2 regions of the Marinomonas sp. FW-1 genome follow, and region 2 is predicted to be linked to the other one. Evidence: predicted binding sites of a transcription regulator. Region 2 holds the regulator's gene; the other holds the start of a gene.
The links. The regulator sigma-54, encoded in region 2, starts transcription at its own class of promoters, with help from an activator protein. The targets are predictions, from matches to a motif close to TGGCACNNNNNTTGCTNT.
Positions count from the first base shown of each region.

Region 1 (3,895 bases), 230 kb from region 2:
TGTGGCTCTGTCCAAGCCAATGATAATTTCAGACAAGTAGGGAACTTGCTGCAAGTGTTTCAAGATATTCGGCATGGCGTCTGTTTCCAGCTCGGAATACAGACAAGGAAGGATAAGAGACATTGGGCGTGTTTTCGCAAACTCACACAGTTCTTTTTCCATTTCTTCTAACGGGCGGTGTGCCAGATTGTGAAGCGTGGTGATGATACCGTTCTGATGAAAGTCGCCCATAATAATTCTCCTAAAGTCGTAATAATGGTTTGTTTTATTGTTCTTTTCGTCGCTTACAAAATACCTTGCTTAGTGAGTTGCAAATTAATCGCCTGAGCCCAGCCTTCCGGTCCATAAGCATCGGTTAGCCAAGCGTCGCAACGGTTAGGGATTTCTGGTGGCGCGTGCACAGGTGAGCGAATGACCACGGGAATATCGGCTTGGCTTAGCATGCCTATGTCATTTTCACCGTCGCCTAACGCCATCGTAATCACGTCATCGTCGCTCTGTACTTCATATAATTCTTTCAGCCATAGCATGGCGTTGGCTTTGTCACAGTGCTCGCCCATCAAATGCGCGAAGCGTCCGCCTTTTTGGATCTGCACGTCATATGGAGCAAGGTCATCACGAAGTGCGTTAAGAGCAAGGTTCGAATCTGTCCAAACCATGGGTTCCGTGAATTCTCGTTGCATCGCCAATTGTGCGTTCGTGCTATTTAACCCGGTAATGGACATAAGCTCTTGATAGGTCATATCGCTAAAACGCTTGAATGTGTATTGGTCTTGTTTATCGTTAGTCAGCTTGATAAGTTCGTCGCGCTTAGGGCCAAATGACTTGCGCCAATAGTCGCCGCAATCTTCTAGTTGTTCATCAATGGAAAGCGGTGTTTTCTTTGGAATGTAAACCGCAGAGCCGTTTTCTACGATAAAAGCGTCCTGGTGATTGAGCTCTTTTCTAAGGGAGGCAAGCTCTGCGAATGTCTTGCTAGTATTGATGATGCAAGGAATTGAGAAAGTCTTTAACGACTGAAGAGCCGCCAGTGCAGGCTTGAAACTGTAGGTGTGATGATCAAGTAAAGTGCCATCCAAATCGGTAAAAATCAAAAGTGTTGTCATGTCGATTCCTTTTCGGGTCCATCAAAATGCAGCTGGTGGACGTTAGTATGAGACTTGCAAATCTGGTGCCAGTGCGTAAAAGTGGGGCTTTCCTTATTAGGCACACGCCTAAGATTAACTAGGCTGTTGAACAAATTGATGACAAGTTTGCTACGTTTATGTGTCTTTGTGTTGTTGGCTTTGCTGGCGTTCGCGGCAAACTCGGTTTTGTGTCGTCTGGCGCTGAACGATGGCCTTATCAATCCCGCTCAATTCACCACATGGCGCTTACTTAGCGGCGCAGCGAGCTTGGTGTTGCTCTGTTTGTTTCAGTCTTTAAAGCATCAACAGAATGATTTAAAAGCCACCTGGTTAGAAGGTAGCTGGTTGTCTGCATTTGCGCTCTTTATCTATGCCTTGGGCTTCTCTTATGCGTATGTGACGTTATCGACCGGAATGGGAGCCTTGATACTGTTTGGCGCCGTACAGCTGACCTTGATCTTATTCGCTGTGTGGGCTGGGCAAAAACTGGTTTGGCTGGAATGGTTAGGTCTGGCGATAGCCTTTGCAGGCTTTGTTTATTTAGTGCTTCCCACTTTGTCGTCTCCCTCTTTATTGGGCTTCGTGTTAATGACCTTAGCAGGCGTGGCGTGGGGCTTGTACACATGGCGAGGCAAAATTTCGGCTAAACCTTTATTTGCCACCACTTCTAATTTCGTTCGTACTATTCCCATGATACTGGTCGCGTTGCTTGTTATTCATTTTTATAACGATGAACCAGAAAGCGCACAACTTGAAGGCATTATTCTCGCTGTTACCTCAGGCGCTATTATGTCTGGCTTAGGTTACGCTATCTGGTATTCCGTTTTGCCTTATCTTAGTGCTTCCATCGCTGCCGTGTTACAGCTACTTGTTCCCATCATCGCCACAATAGGAGGCGTGTTTTTTGCCAATGAATCCATCACTTTACACCTTGTAATTGCCACGTTAAGTGTTCTGGGTGGCGTATTGCTCGTTATTATCGCAAGAAAACGAACCCCTAAAAACGCCTAGTTTTGGTGCGTTTTTATCTCAATGCGCCATCGTTGATAGGTTTGTTGAGTAAAATTTGGTCGTTTTTCCCGACAACGTAAACATCCCTTCCCCTAATGTCTTCCAAGGGTTAGGTAGGGGTTACTACTTCGGGTTTTGACCCCGATTTACATCAGTCAACAAAATACCTTGCATTCCAAGCCACCCTGTAGGGCTGATGAGCGCAGCGTGATCTGCCGTGAAAGCGAAGCTTTCTTTTAGATGTAGATCACTATTTTATCTGAGAGTAAGGTGACAAAGCGGCTGCACATTATGCTGCCATGGGACAATGGCAGTCAGCGTTAGCACATTTTTATAAGCCAGATGAAAATACATAACAAGCACTGGAAAATAGCCTTAATTTTTATCTGACACTAAATTACACTTAGTAACTAAATAGCCAAGTGTTAGGTAGATAAAATGACATTCCGATTTATATCTTTAGTGCTGATTTTTTTAACTGTTTCTGTGAATGCCCAGAGCATAAGTACTCATGCTCTGGGTAGGAATGATGGTTCAAATGTAACTTATTACCTTCTTCAGCAATTAGATACGTCACCAAGCGATACGTTATTACTCATTCTTCAAGGCTCTGATTGCAATAGTGTTTTACAAGTCGAGTCAATATTTACGAGCTATAAAAATGTTTGGCCAGAAGCTGACGTCCTTTTAATAGAAAAATATGGTATCGATAAAAACGTGAGCTTTAGTTCCGATGCTGAACGTGAGGATTGTCCGGACCAATATATTCATAATGATAGTCCAGAACAGCGAGTAGCCGATATTCAAATGGTTCTTGATGTTGTTCGTAAAGGTGGCAAATATAACAACCTTATTATACTTGGGGGCAGTGAGGGGGCGGTTATTGCTAATTTAGTGACGACAAAAGTTGACGATATAGACGCAACGATTTCCTTCAATGGCGGTGGCCGAAAGTTTATCGATGATGTTTTACACAGTATTAAATCTGGCTCTGAAAATAGCGATGAAGCAGAAAGTAATATGTCGGGGTTCCGAGGTTTTTCTGATCACATTATCAATAGCAAACCATTTGAGCTAGAAGTAAGTGGGCATGGCTACAACTGGTGGTATCAAATGTTATCTATTGATCAACTTGACGTTCTCAAAAAAGTGAACACGCCTTTGCTTGTCATTCAAGGAGGAAAAGATGTGTCTGTTTCTCCTCAAGAAGTCGATGAAATGATGCAGGCTCTTGTAGAAGCAGGAAAAGACAATATTGAATACCGAATATACAAAGAGCTTGATCATGAATTCATTAATGTGAACGGGGAAAGCAATCGCAAATCGGTTGTGAAAGATATAAATGCTTGGCTAAAGTCAACACTCAGAACCTCTAATCTTTAGCCGTGTTCTATTTATTGTATTTTTTAACACTCCACATGGATCAGTATGAATGTAGACTTTGAGGAAAGCAAAGGAGGGGATTCAGAGGAAAGGGCTAAGTTAGCAGAGTTTACGCTGGAGTTACAAAGCTGTAAGGCACAAAAAAACGGACACCTTTCACTGGCGTCCGTTTTTTTATTGCGAAATCGACTACTTACGCTTCAGGAATGTGTTCTGAAAGTGCAGTATAAGCCACAGTGAAAGCACCTTCTTGGAATGCACGCAAGCCTGTTGCTTTGAATGGAATCGGCATTGGGTTGTGTTGCAAGATGTCTTTTACTTTTGCGCCGCTGAACAAATCGACTTCTACGGTGTTGATCAATTGGATCGCCGCT
Region 1 is NZ_CP025987.1:2,450,121-2,454,015, reverse strand. Features, by position in the region: gene C1X04_RS11465 (glycosyl transferase) at 1-231, opposite strand, end outside; gene C1X04_RS11460 (HAD-IIB family hydrolase) at 285-1,106, opposite strand; gene C1X04_RS11455 (DMT family transporter) at 1,245-2,138, shown strand; gene C1X04_RS11450 (S9 family peptidase) at 2,577-3,521, shown strand; gene C1X04_RS11445 (DUF3010 family protein) at 3,715-3,895, opposite strand, start outside.
Region 1: the regulator sigma-54 is predicted to act here: its motif matches at 1,160-1,177, upstream of C1X04_RS11460 (HAD-IIB family hydrolase).

Region 2 (3,895 bases):
CGACTAATAAACTGTCAGTCATGTCTGGAATCTTTGCGTGCCTGCGAAGATAGCGAAAAACAATGTCCACATTGATATTTGGACGAATTGTTATCGTATCCGTATTCATTAAGCCGCCAGCAGAGTCTTCTGAGTAGCTTAATAGGTCTTCAACTCTTTTTCTGTCTTGCGCCGTCATCGACGCAAGCACTTCTTTCACGATCTTTTCTGGCAGGTGCTGTAATAAGTCGGCTAAGTCATCACTTTCAAAGTGTTCTGAGACGGCGATAAGGCGTTCTGTATTCATGTTTTTCATGAATTGAACGCCAATATCTTCAGTCAGATACTGTAATACTTCGCCTTCGTTTTTGTCTTCGATGAGTTCCCATAAAAGCTTACGCTCTTTTGGCGGAGACGATTCTAATAGTCGAGCAACATCTTGTGCAGGTAGGGCACCATTAAGTAGGTAGCGAATTTGCATTGTGGCACCGGTCTCAAGGGACTCGGTTACCGTTTGCAAATGATTAAGGGTGTTTTGCTCCGACATGATGCTCTTTACTCATCTTCACCGAAACGATTGTTGATTAATTCAACGATCGCGTTAATGGCTTCTTGCTCATCTTCACCATTCGCTTTGATTTTGATTTCGGTGCCTTTTCCTGCAGCAAGCATCATCATTGCCATGATGCTTTTTCCATCCACATTACGCCCATCTTTTTCGATGGTGATATCACAAGAAAAGCGTGTGGTTGTTTCTATGAGTTTGCCTGCTGCACGGGCATGCAAGCCAAGTTTGTTTATAATAACAATAGACTCTTCCAGCATGCTTTATACCTATATTAATGAGTTGAAAATACTGAATAGCTCTTCGTTGCTTTGAGCAGTACGCAGCTTGTCCAATGATTCTGGAGACTGTGCTAATTCTGCAATTTGAGCCAGTGTTGATAGATGTTGGTCACATTCATGTGGCGGAACAATTAACGCAAATATAAGATCGACAGCTTGTTTGTCTATAGAGTCAAAATCGATAGGCGTCTGTAGTGACATTACCACTACAGCGGTGTGATTTGCGGACTCTAGTCGACAATGCGGAATGGCTATTCCATTGCCTATACCAGTACTTCCAAGTTTTTCTCGACCTAGCAGTGCATCATAGACGGCTTCGTTATCACAGTGAAGTCGGTTTGACGCTACTTCCGCGAGGTTTTCTAATACGCGTTTCTTGCTAATGATATCTTGTTTTGCGAGAACGAGGTCTGCTTTTAATAATGATTTCAAGGACATGATAAAATGCTTTCCGTTTAGATCAGTCGTTTGCGTTCATTGGAAGGAGGGATGTTCATCGCCTCACGGTATTTGGCTACAGTCCGTCGAGCAACTTGTATGCCTTGATCTGCCAAAATGGCAGCTAACTTATTATCACTTAAAGGTTTTTTAGCAGGTTCGTCAGCAACAAGTTTTTTGATCATGGCCCTAATTGCTGTCGAAGAGCACTCACCACCAGAGGCTGTATTAACATGGCTCGAAAAGAAATATTTTAATTCAAATATCCCTTTTGGTGTGTGCATGTATTTTTGAGTGGTTACCCTAGATATGGTTGACTCATGCATGCCTACTTCTTCAGCTACGTCATGAAGCACCATTGGTTTCATGGCTTCTTCACCAAGCTCAAAAAAATCGATCTGTCTGCTGACAATGCAGCTGGCTACTTTTAGTAGCGTCTCATTTCTGCTTTGTAAACTTTTCATGAACCATTTAGCTTCTTGTAGTGAGTTTTTGATGTAAGAAGCATCTTCGGCTGTGGCAGCGGTGCTGGCCATGGCGGAATAGGTTTCATTGATTTTTATTGGTGGAAGAGCGTCGTTGTTTAATTCAACTTGCCAAACGTCATTACGTTTTTTGACTGACACGTCAGGAATAACGTAATCGGTATCATCGGCATCAATAACCGAGCCTGGGCGCGGGTTTAGTTGTTGAATTAAGCTAATGACTTCTTTTAGCGCTTCATCTTTTAATTTTGTTTTGCGGCTTAGTTGCGCAAAATCTCTATTGCCCAATAAGGGTAAATAATGGTCAATAAGGTTATAGGTGCTTTTGTATAGAGGGTGAGTCTGGAAAGCTTCTAATTGCACCAACAGACAATCACGTAAATCAATAGAGCAGACGCCGACTGGGTCGAAGCGCTGCAGTCTATGTTGAACCGCAATGACTTCTTCCATTTCTAGGTCTTCAAGTTCAATGCTTAGTGATTCGCAGATGTCGTCAGGTGTAATGCTTAAGTATCCATCAGGCTGGACACATTCAATGATGGCATAGGCAATCTCAAGGTCTCTATCAGACATGTGAGTAAGGTTTAGTTGCCAGATAAGATGGTCTTGAATGCTTTCAGCAGGTGCGTTACGGCTTTCAAAATCGCTATCGCCTTCAAAGCTAAGGTTGTCACTGACCGCAGCTGAACTTTGGTAAGTATCATCCCAATTGCTGTCTATGGATAGCTCTTCTGGGATGCTTTCTGTCCATTCGGACTCTAGGCGTGCTTCTTCACCGTTATCTAGAGGTGTTTCTGTTGCGCTTTTTGACTCTATGCTAGCAGGTAACTCATTATGAGTTTGCTCGTCATCATCAAGCTCAAGCAGTGGGTTCGACTCTAGGAACTCATGAATCTCTTGCTTCAAATCCAACGTAGAAAGCTGCAGTAAGCGTATAGCTTGCTGCAGTTGTGGGGTCATGGTTAGCTGTTGACCTAGCTTTAATTGTAAAGACTGCTTCATGGAGCAACTCTTTTTGTTTGAGTGAATTGGAACGAGTTGTGCATACTACTCCCTTTCTACAGCAATGATAAGGGGTTATAGGCGGAAGTCGTCGCCTAAATAGACCTTTTTTACTTGTTCATTGTTGATGACTGTACTGGCATCGCCTGATGCGATGATATAACCATTACCAACAATGTAAGCTTTATCGCAGATGTCGAGGGTTTCTCTGACGTTATGATCGGTAATTAGGACACCGATTCCACTTTCTTGGAGGTGTTTAATTATTTGTTTTATGTCACCAACGGAGATTGGGTCTACTCCAGCAAATGGCTCATCAAGCAGAATGAATTTTGGGTTCATTGCAACCGCTCTTGCTATTTCTACCCGGCGCCTTTCACCTCCTGATAATGCCATTCCTAAGTTGGTGCGGATATGGGTGATATGGAACTCTTCTAAGAGCTCTTCTAATCTTTCATGTTGTTGTGCTTTAGTGAGATTTTTGCGTGTTTCTAAAATCGCTAAAATATTGTCTTCTACAGACATTTTTCTAAAAATAGATGCCTCTTGAGGAAGATAGCCAACACCTTTTTGGGCGCGAGTGTGCATGGCGTCATGGGTGATGTCTATGCCGTCAATAAATATGCCGCCAGCGTCATTGGCGACCATACCAACTATCATATAGAAACAGGTGGTTTTTCCTGCTCCGTTTGGTCCTAATAAACCAACGGCTTGGCCTGATTCAACGGAAATTGAGACGTCTTTTACTACTTTGCGTTTTTTATAGCTTTTTGCAAGGTGTTTTGCTTCTAGTAAGGCCATCTATTATTTTGCCTCAGTAGTTTGTGGCTGTAAGGTCATATTGACGCGACCAGAATCTTTTTTCTCTGCGCTAAAGGTGCCATCTTGGATCATGTAGAGAATGTAATCAGCGGAGATAGAATTCTGCATACGGCTTAGGTATCCATCTCCAGTGATTTCAAGTTTGGATTCGTCGGTTTGGTAGTGGATTTCATTCCCTCTACTGATAACTATGTTGCCATTCCAATCTATTTGTTGACTGAATTTTGCTGGCGACCCTGTGGCTTCTAGGCTGTTAAATCTGCGGGTGCTTGGGTCTGTTGTGACTTTTAAATACTGTGCTTGGATTTCTATGGAGCCTTGTT
Region 2 is NZ_CP025987.1:2,220,418-2,224,312, reverse strand. Features, by position in the region: gene mgtE (magnesium transporter) at 1-526, opposite strand, end outside; gene C1X04_RS10440 (HPr family phosphocarrier protein) at 535-804, opposite strand; gene ptsN (PTS IIA-like nitrogen regulatory protein PtsN) at 814-1,263, opposite strand; gene C1X04_RS10430 (RNA polymerase factor sigma-54) at 1,281-2,750, opposite strand; gene lptB (LPS export ABC transporter ATP-binding protein) at 2,826-3,551, opposite strand; gene lptA (lipopolysaccharide transport periplasmic protein LptA) at 3,555-3,895, opposite strand, start outside.